Regions from separate parts of the Pantoea sp. X-Soil-YNGN-775 genome, predicted to be linked through region 1. Evidence: predicted binding sites of a transcription regulator. Region 1 holds the regulator's gene; each other region holds the start of a gene.

Region 1 (2,205 bases):
CGCTGAGCTGCTGCGCAATCTGTGCCAGTGAGCCTTTCAGTACCTGCATCGGCTGCACCTGCGGCACCACCAGCGGCGTCACCGTTTGCAAACCGCGCGGGGTGAAGTCCAGCAGGAAGACGCTTTTTTCACTGCCCAGTTCATCAAAACTGAGTGCAATCGGCGAGCCGCTGTAACGGATGTGCTCGGTGCCCGCTACCCGCTGAGCGCGATGAATGTGGCCGAGCGCGATGTAATCGACCTCAGGAAAGGCGGCGGCCGGAAAGGCGTCCAGCGTGCCGATATAGATGTCACGTACCGAGTCGCTCTGGCTGACGCCGACGGTGGTGAGATGGCCGGTGGCCACGATTGGCAGAGCCGGGTCCAGCGCCCGCGCGGCAGCCACGCGCTGCTGATAATGATGAGCAATCGCCTCCAGCAGCGAGGTCTGCTTGTCGCGTCCGGACTGGCCGGCGCGGCTGCGCAGGATGTCGCGCGGCCGCAGATATGGAATGGCGCACAGCAGCACGCCCGGCGCGCCCTGACGGGTGGTGAGCAGCAGCACATCGCTGTTGGCCTCGGGCGTGGCGATCACCCGGGTATTCAGGCAGGCGAGCAGTTCGCATGACTCATTGAGCGTCGCCACCGAGTCGTGATTGCCCGCCAGCACAATCAGCTGACAGCCGCTGGGCTGCAGCGCCACCACAAAGCGGTTGAACATTTCGCGCGCGTAGCTGGGCGGGGTGCCGGTATCGAACAGATCGCCCGCCACGATTAACGCATCCACCTGATGCTGTTCGATCTGGATCAACAACCAGTCGAGAAACGCCTGATGTTCCGCTGCCCGACTCTTGTTGTAAAAGAACTGCCCCAGATGCCAGTCCGCAGTATGAATGATGCGCATAAAACTCCCTGCCGTTGTAATTCGCCCGGCGATTATACTGGCTCTGTGGCCAAAGCGAAAAATTGTCGCTGCGCGGTCATAATTGATTACCACTGGCCTGAATGAGCGGGTATGTTTTTCATAAAAGTGTCACAAATCTGACGCATAATGGCGCCGCGAATCTCAGTGACAGCCGTCATATCAGCAGGAGTAATAATGGCTAAGCGCATTTTGGTTGTGGAAGATGAAGCCCCAATCCGTGAAATGTTGTGCTTTGTTCTGGAGCAGAACGACTATCAGCCAATTGAGGCGGAAGATTATGACAGCGCAGTGGGTAAGCTGATTGAACCCTGGCCCGATCTGATTCTGCTGGACTGGATGTTACCCGGCGGCAGCGGCATTCAGTTTATTAAGCATCTGAAACGCGAAGCGATGACCCGCGATATTCCGGTGATGATGCTCACCGCCCGCGGTGAAGAAGAGGACCGGGTGCGCGGGCTGGAAGTCGGCGCTGACGATTACATCACCAAGCCGTTCTCGCCAAAAGAGCTGATGGCGCGCATCAAAGCCGTCATGCGCCGTATTTCACCGATGGCGGTGGAAGAGGTGATTGAGATGCAGGGACTGAGCCTGGATCCCTCCTCGCACCGGGTGATGTCGGAAACCACGCCGCTGGAAATGGGCCCTACCGAATATAAACTGCTGCACTTCTTTATGACCCACCCGGAGCGGGTTTATAGCCGCGAACAGCTGCTGAACCACGTCTGGGGCACCAACGTGTATGTCGAAGATCGCACCGTCGATGTTCACATTCGCCGTTTACGTAAAGCGCTGGAAGTCTCCGGCCACGATCGCATGGTACAAACCGTCCGTGGAACAGGGTATCGTTTCTCTGCCCGCTACTAAACGGAGTTTTCACCGTGCTGGAACGCCTCTCCTGGAAGAGATTACTGTCAGAACTGCTGCTGGCGTGTCTGCCTGCGCTGCTGCTTGGCCTGCTGTTCGGTTATCTGCCGTGGCTGCTGTTGCTGAGCGTGCTGGCGGTGCTGCTGTGGCATTTCCACAACCTGATGCGCCTGTCGCACTGGTTGTGGCTCGATCGTACCATGACGCCGCCAGCCGGGCGGGCCAGCTGGGAACCGCTGTTTTACGGGCTCTACCAGATGCAGTTACGCAACCGGCGGCGGCGGCGCGAACTCGGCAACCTGATTAAACGCTTTCGCAGCGGCGCCGAGTCGCTGCCGGATGCGGTGATCCTCACCACCGAAGAGGGCACCATTTTCTGGTGCAACGGGCTGGCACAACAGCATCTCGGGCTACGCTGGCCAGAAGATAATGGCCAG
Region 2 (2,205 bases), 1.4 Mb from region 1:
CCGGTTGCGGCAAAACCTGGATCAGCGCTGCGAAAGCGGCAGAGGCCCTGATTCATAAGGATATTGACAGGATTATCGTTACGCGCCCGGTGTTACAGGCCGATGAGGATCTGGGATTCCTGCCCGGTGATATCTCCGAGAAATTCGCCCCTTATTTCCGACCGGTTTACGACATTCTGGTTAAACGTCTTGGCGCGTCTTTTATGCAGTACTGTCTGCGTCCGGAAATCGCCAAGGTCGAAATCGCCCCGTTCGCCTATATGCGCGGCCGGACCTTTGAAAATGCCGTGGTTATTCTGGATGAGGCGCAAAACGTGACCGCCGCCCAGATGAAAATGTTCCTGACCCGACTGGGCGAAAACGTCACGGTCATTGTGAATGGTGATATTACCCAGTGCGACTTGCCCGCTGGGGTGCCTTCCGGTCTCGCAGACGCGCTGGCGCGTTTCGAAGAGGACGAGATGGTTGGCATCGTACGTTTCGGCAAAGAAGATTGTGTGCGTTCTGCGCTGTGTCAGCGCACCCTGCACGCCTATAGCTAGCGTTTGATTGAGTAGCAGTGTAGCGCCCAAACCCGGCTTCGGCCGGGTTTTCTTATGGTGGGGCGGGGCTTCTTACCGTCGCTGAACTCTGCACAAAACTCTGCATAAAACTATGCATAAAAAAAAGCCTGAACTTTCGTTCAGGCTCTTCTTTGAATGTGGCGGTGAGAGGGGGATTCGAACCCCCGATACGTTGCCGTATACACACTTTCCAGGCGTGCTCCTTCAGCCACTCGGACACCTCACCACATTTTTTCCATTGACCGCGCCGGGTCAACGGAGCGCTACTATAGGGAGTCGGCTGAAAAGGGTCAAGCACTATTTTTCTCTTTTGTTCTATTCGCTTAAGCTCTGAACGAATCGATTTAGCGTTGCCCACTCCGCCGGTTTTGTCATCAAACTGAAATCTCAGTGACACAAAAACATCACCCGATCGTCGCAAAATTAACGCCTGAAATCATTGGTATTTTTTGCTTACAAGGATCGAATAATGAAAAAGCTTCCTCTGTTTACCCTCTCTCTGCTCGCCTCCGTGATCGCCACCCCGGCCCTGGCGGATGTCGACCTCGTTTCCCGTGCGGCGCAGGGCGATCTCAGCCAGCACGGCGGAGCACGTCGGCTGACCGGTGACCAGACTGAGGCGTTAAAAGCCTCGCTACGCAATAGCACCGCCAAAAACGTTATCCTGCTGATTGGTGATGGCATGGGTGACTCTGAAATCACCGCGGCGCGTAATCTGGCAGAAGGCGCAGGCGGCTTTTTTAAAGGTATCGATGCGCTGCCGCTGACCGGCCAGTACACCCATTATTCGTTAGATAAGAAAACCCACAAACCTAATTACGTCACCGACTCGGCCGCGTCAGCCACGGCCTGGGCAACCGGCACCAAAAGTTATAACGGTGCCATCAGCGTCGATGTTAATGGTCAGGATCAGATGACGCTGCTGGAGCTGGCGAAAGCAGCGGGCAAAGCCACCGGCGATGTCTCAACCGCTGAACTGCAGGATGCGACGCCCGCAGTGCTGTTCTCGCACGTAACCTCGCGTAAATGCTACGGACCGGAGAAGACCAGCGAACTCTGTCCGACCAACGCCGCAGAGCAGGGCGGTAAGGGATCGATTAGCGAACAGTTATTGAAAACCCGTCCCGACGTAACCTTAGGAGGCGGGGCAAAATCGTTCGCCGAGGTAGCGAAAGCCGGCGAATATCAGGGTAAAACGCTGAATGAGCAGGCGCAGGCGCTGGGCTATCAGCTGGTCAGCGACTGGCAGGGGCTTAACGCCGTCACCGTGGCCGATCAGCAAAAACCGCTGCTGGGTCTGTTCTCTGCAGGCAATATGCCGGTGCGCTGGCAGGGGCCGAAAGCCAGCTATCACGGCAATATTGATAAGCCGGTGGTGACCTGTGAAGTCAATAAGGACCGCCCGCTGTCAACGCCTACGCTGGCGCAGATGACCGCCAAAGCGATCGACCTGCTGCGTAACAATCCAAATGGCTTCTTCCTGCAGGTAGAAGGCGCCTCGATTGATAAGCAGGATCACGCGGCCAATCCTTGTGGTCAGATTGGTGAAACGGTGGACCTGGATGAAGCGGTCCAGCAGGCGCTGGCTTTTGCCCGTGAAGAGGGCAATACCCTGGTGGTAGTGACGGCAGATCATGCCCAC
Region 3 (2,205 bases), 760 kb from region 1:
TGCGAAAAAAGGGCCGGTTAACCGGCCCTTTTTCATTGCCGTCAGAGCAGTTTTTGTTTGTGTTTGTGCTCGCTGACCATGGTGAGTAACAGCAGGATCACCGCCAGTACACAGCCAGCAATCATCACCAGGAAGCCGCCGTCCCAGCCAAAGTAGTCGACGGTATAGCCGACAATGGCGCTGGCCGCGACGGAACCGCCCAGATAACCAAACAGACCGGTAAAGCCCGCAGCGGTGCCGGCGGCCTTCTTCGGTGCCAGTTCCAGCGCGTGCAGACCAATCAGCATCACCGGGCCGTAAATCAGGAAGCCAATCACGATCATACAGGCCATATCAACGCCGGGATTGCCCGCCGGGTTCAGCCAGTAAATCACAGTGGCGATGGTGACCAGCGTCATAAAGAACACGCCGGTCGCGCCACGGTTACCCCGGAACACTTTGTCCGACATCCAGCCACACAACAGCGTTCCCGGAATGCCGGCATACTCATACAGGAAGTAGGCCCAGGAGGACTTATCCAGTGTGAAGTGCTTCACCTCTTTCAGGTAGGTCGGTGACCAGTCCAGAATGCCGTAGCGCAGCAGGTAGACAAACACGTTTGCCAGGGCGATGTACCACAGCAGTTTATTGGGCAGTACATATTTCATGAAGATCTGCTTAGCCGTCAGCTCTTCTTCATGGCTGGCATCGTAATCCGGCGGATAGTCGTTTTTGTATTCTTCAATCGGCGGCAGACCACAGGACTGCGGTGTGTCGCGCATCAGGGCAAAGGCGATGAACGCCACCAGGATGGCACCAAAGGCCGGCATGTAGAGCGCCGCTTTCCAGTCGTTGAACCACGCCATACCGAGCAGAAACAGCAGTGGCGGCAGGCCGCCGCCGACGTTATGGGCGCAGTTCCACACCGAGACAATGCTGCCGCGCTCCTTCTGTGACCACCAGTGCACCATGGTCCGTCCGCACGGTGGCCAGCCCATTCCCTGGAACCAGCCACAGATAAACAGCAGCACGAACATCACCATGATGCTGGAGGTGGCCCACGGCACAAATCCCATAAATAGCATCACCGCAGCGGCCAGGATCAGCCCGGCCGGTAAAAAGACGCGCGGATTCGAGCGATCGGAAACTGAGCCCATGATGAATTTTGAGAAGCCGTAGGCGATGGAAATGCCTGACAGGGCGAAGCCGAGGTCGCCACGTGAAAAGCCTTGCTCCACCAGATACGGCATGGCGAGCGCAAAGTTTTTTCTGACCAGATAGTAGGCGGCGTAGCCGAAAAAGATCCCGATGAAAATTTGCCAGCGCAGGCGACGGTAGAGCGGATCAACGCGATCCGCGGCCACCTGCGGCTGACGGGGTGCAGGTTTAAAAATACTCAGCATCAGTGAGGCCCTCCAGGGCACTTTATGGTTTTTACATTCCCAGTGGTTGGGTCAAAAAAAGACAAGAAGAAAATGGCGGCGTGATGTTCCATTTCGCGCAAAGAATAAAAGTAGTGACGCGACGTTACTGTGATGTGTGACACATTTGTTACACTTTTATTACAGTTAAGAGCGATAGTGATCATCATATGGTTTATTTCGCGCATTTTGCACGGCAGGCGGGCGTAAAAAGAGAAGGTGATGCTAACGGGCAATAATGAAGCTATCGCCGGATGAATTTGTTTGGCTGGTAAGTGACCAGATGTAAACCAGATAGTGCAGCCGCCCGGCAGCACATTGTTTACACTGTCGCTCTGTTAATTTCGGGGTCGTTACCGTGTTCTTATTGATCATTACCACTATTCTGTGGGCTTTTTCGTTTAGCCTGATTGGCGAATATCTTGCCGGTCAGGTGGACAGCTGGTTCTCCGTGCTGATGCGACTGGCGCTGGCCGCGCTGGTCTTTTTGCCGTTCCTGCGCTGGCGCGGCTATCGCCCCTCAACGCTGCTGCTCTATATGCTGGTAGGGATGTTGCAATTAGGGGTGATGTACCTGCTGAGTTTTGAAGCCTACCTCTACCTCAGCGTGTCAGAGTTCCTGCTGTTTACCGTGATGACGCCGCTTTATGTCACTCTGATTTATGATCTGATCAGTCGCCGTCCGCTGCGGGTCGGCTATATCTTCAGCGCCCTGCTGGCGGTGGCGGGTGCGGCCATCATTCGCTATGACAAAGTCAGCGATAACTTCTGGACTGGCCTGTTGCTGGTGCAGCTGGCAAACATC
Region 4 (2,205 bases), 930 kb from region 1:
ACCAGGATAAAGGTGGTGGAAGAGATAGGCCAGGCATCCGCACCTTTCTGGAAGGTCAGGTCCTGAGCGAAAGATTTGCTCCAGTCTGCGCCTTTCGCCGCGTTGCTGAAGCTGGTTTCGCTCGGTGCGACCGGCTTGCCATCAGCGTCCATCAGTTTGGTGTAGGTCAGGTTGTTCTGTTTGGCGTAGGCATATTCCACATAGCCGATTGAACCCGGCAGACGCTGGACAAACGCGGCCACGCCGTCGTTGCCTTTGCCACCCAGACCGACCGGCCAGTTTACGGTGTTGCCTTTACCAATTTTGCTGTTCCACGCCTCATTCACTTTCGCCAGGTAGCTGGTGAAAACGAATGAGGTACCTGAACCATCAGCGCGGCGCACCACGTTGATATTCGTCTCTGGCAGTTTTACGCCTGGATTGAGTTTAGCGATCGCCGGATCGTTCCACTTTTTGATGGTGCCGAGGTAGATGTCGCCGACGGTTTTACCGTCCAGCGTCAGTTCACCTGATTTGATGCCCGGCAGGTTAACCGCCAGCACCACGCCGCCGATCACCGTCGGGAACTGGAACAGGCCATTTTTCTGCAAATCTTCATCTTTCATTGGCGCATCGGACGCACCGAAATCGACGGTTTTGGCGATGATTTGTTTCACGCCGCCAGATGAACCGATGCCCTGGTAGTTAACTTTGCTACCGGTGGCTTGCTGATACTCTGCTGCCCACTTGGCATAAACCGGCGCCGGGAACGTCCCGCCTGCGCCCGTCAGATCGGTGGCCGCAAAAGCAGATACCGCGCTGACTGCAAAGGTGGCGGCGAGGATTCGGGCTACGGTGCTACGCATCAGTGTCATGTTCCCTCCAGGGGAGAAAATTCAGGCTCGGGGCCGTTTTAGTAAGAGTCAGTGATTGCTGCAGGAGGGAAAATAGGACAGTTTGATGACAGTGAAATGTACGAAATATGACAGTTATATGACAGCGGGCAAAAATGAAGCGGGCCCGCGACCGGGCCCACTTTGTTATTCTACGGTAACCGATTTCGCCAGGTTACGCGGCTGATCGACGTCAGTGCCTTTGATCAGCGCGACGTGATACGACAGTAGCTGCAACGGCACGGTATAGAAGATTGGCGCAATCACCTCTTCAACGTGGGGCAGCGGGATAATCTTCATCCCGTCACTGTCGCTGAAGCCCGCATCCTGATCGGCAAACACATACAGCAGACCGCCGCGTGCCCGCACCTCTTCGATGTTGGATTTGAGCTTCTCCAGCAGTTCGTTGTTGGGTGCCACCACGATCACCGGCATATCGGCATCAATCAGCGCCAGCGGGCCGTGCTTCAGCTCGCCCGCCGCATAGGCTTCGGCGTGAATGTAGGAGATCTCCTTCAGCTTCAGCGCCCCTTCCATGGCGATCGGATACTGATCGCCGCGGCCGAGGAACAGCGCATGATGCTTATCTGAGAAGCCCTCTGCCAGATTTTCAATCAGCTTATCCTGCGCCAGCATCTGTTCGATCCGGCTGGGCAGCGCCTGCAGCGCATGGACAATCTCATGCTCGGTTTCCGCCGCCATGCCTTTCAGCCGGCCCAGCTTCGCCACCAGCATCAGTAACACTGCCAGCTGCGTAGTAAAGGCTTTGGTCGAGGCAACACCGATTTCGGTGCCCGCTTTGGTCATCAGCGCCAGATCAGATTCCCGCACCAGCGACGAACCGGCCACGTTACACACCGCCAGGGAACCGAGATAGCCCAGCTCTTTGGAGAGACGCAGCGCTGCCAGGGTGTCGGCCGTTTCGCCCGATTGCGATAAGGTGATCAGCAGGCTGTTTTTCCGCACCGCCGACTTGCGGTAGCGAAACTCAGAGGCGATCTCGACATCACACGGAATATTGGCCAGCGACTCAAACCAGTAGCGTGACACCATGCCGGAGTTATACGAGGTGCCGCAGGCGATAATCTGGATATGCTCCACCTGCGCCAGCAGCGCTTCTGCACCTGCGCCCAGCTCGCTGAGATCGACCTGGCCGTGACTGAAACGGCCGCTCAGGGTGCTTTTCAGCGCCATCGGCTGCTCGTAGATCTCTTTCTGCATGTAATGGCGGTAGATGCCTTTGTCACCGGCATCATACTGCAGGGTCGATTCGATCTCTGCGCGCGTCACCGGTTTACCAGTACGATCAACGATGGTCACATCGCGACGGCTG

The links. Region 1 encodes PhoB, which activates phosphate uptake and scavenging genes when phosphate is short. Its sites were predicted from a motif close to CTGTCATAAAACTGNCNNAT; they were not measured.
Region 2: the regulator PhoB is predicted to act here: its motif matches at 932-951, upstream of phoA (alkaline phosphatase).
Region 3: the regulator PhoB is predicted to act here: its motif matches at 1,528-1,547, upstream of glpT (glycerol-3-phosphate transporter).
Region 4: the regulator PhoB is predicted to act here: its motif matches at 960-979, upstream of pstS (phosphate ABC transporter substrate-binding protein PstS).

What each region holds. Positions count from the first base shown of each region.
Region 1 is NZ_AP035945.1:938,980-941,184, forward strand. It holds gene sbcD (exonuclease subunit SbcD) at 1-883, opposite strand, end outside; gene phoB (phosphate response regulator transcription factor PhoB) at 1,079-1,768, shown strand; gene phoR (phosphate regulon sensor histidine kinase PhoR) at 1,783-2,205, shown strand, end outside.
Region 2 is NZ_AP035945.1:2,351,817-2,354,021, reverse strand. It holds gene phoH (phosphate starvation-inducible protein PhoH) at 1-542, shown strand, start outside; tRNA gene AC6I8I_RS11115 (tRNA-Ser) at 702-789, opposite strand; gene phoA (alkaline phosphatase) at 1,033-2,205, shown strand, end outside.
Region 3 is NZ_AP035945.1:182,417-184,621, forward strand. It holds gene glpT (glycerol-3-phosphate transporter) at 42-1,382, opposite strand; gene AC6I8I_RS00835 (carboxylate/amino acid/amine transporter) at 1,759-2,205, shown strand, end outside.
Region 4 is NZ_AP035945.1:12,938-15,142, reverse strand. It holds gene pstS (phosphate ABC transporter substrate-binding protein PstS) at 1-854, opposite strand, end outside; gene glmS (glutamine--fructose-6-phosphate transaminase (isomerizing)) at 1,020-2,205, opposite strand, start outside.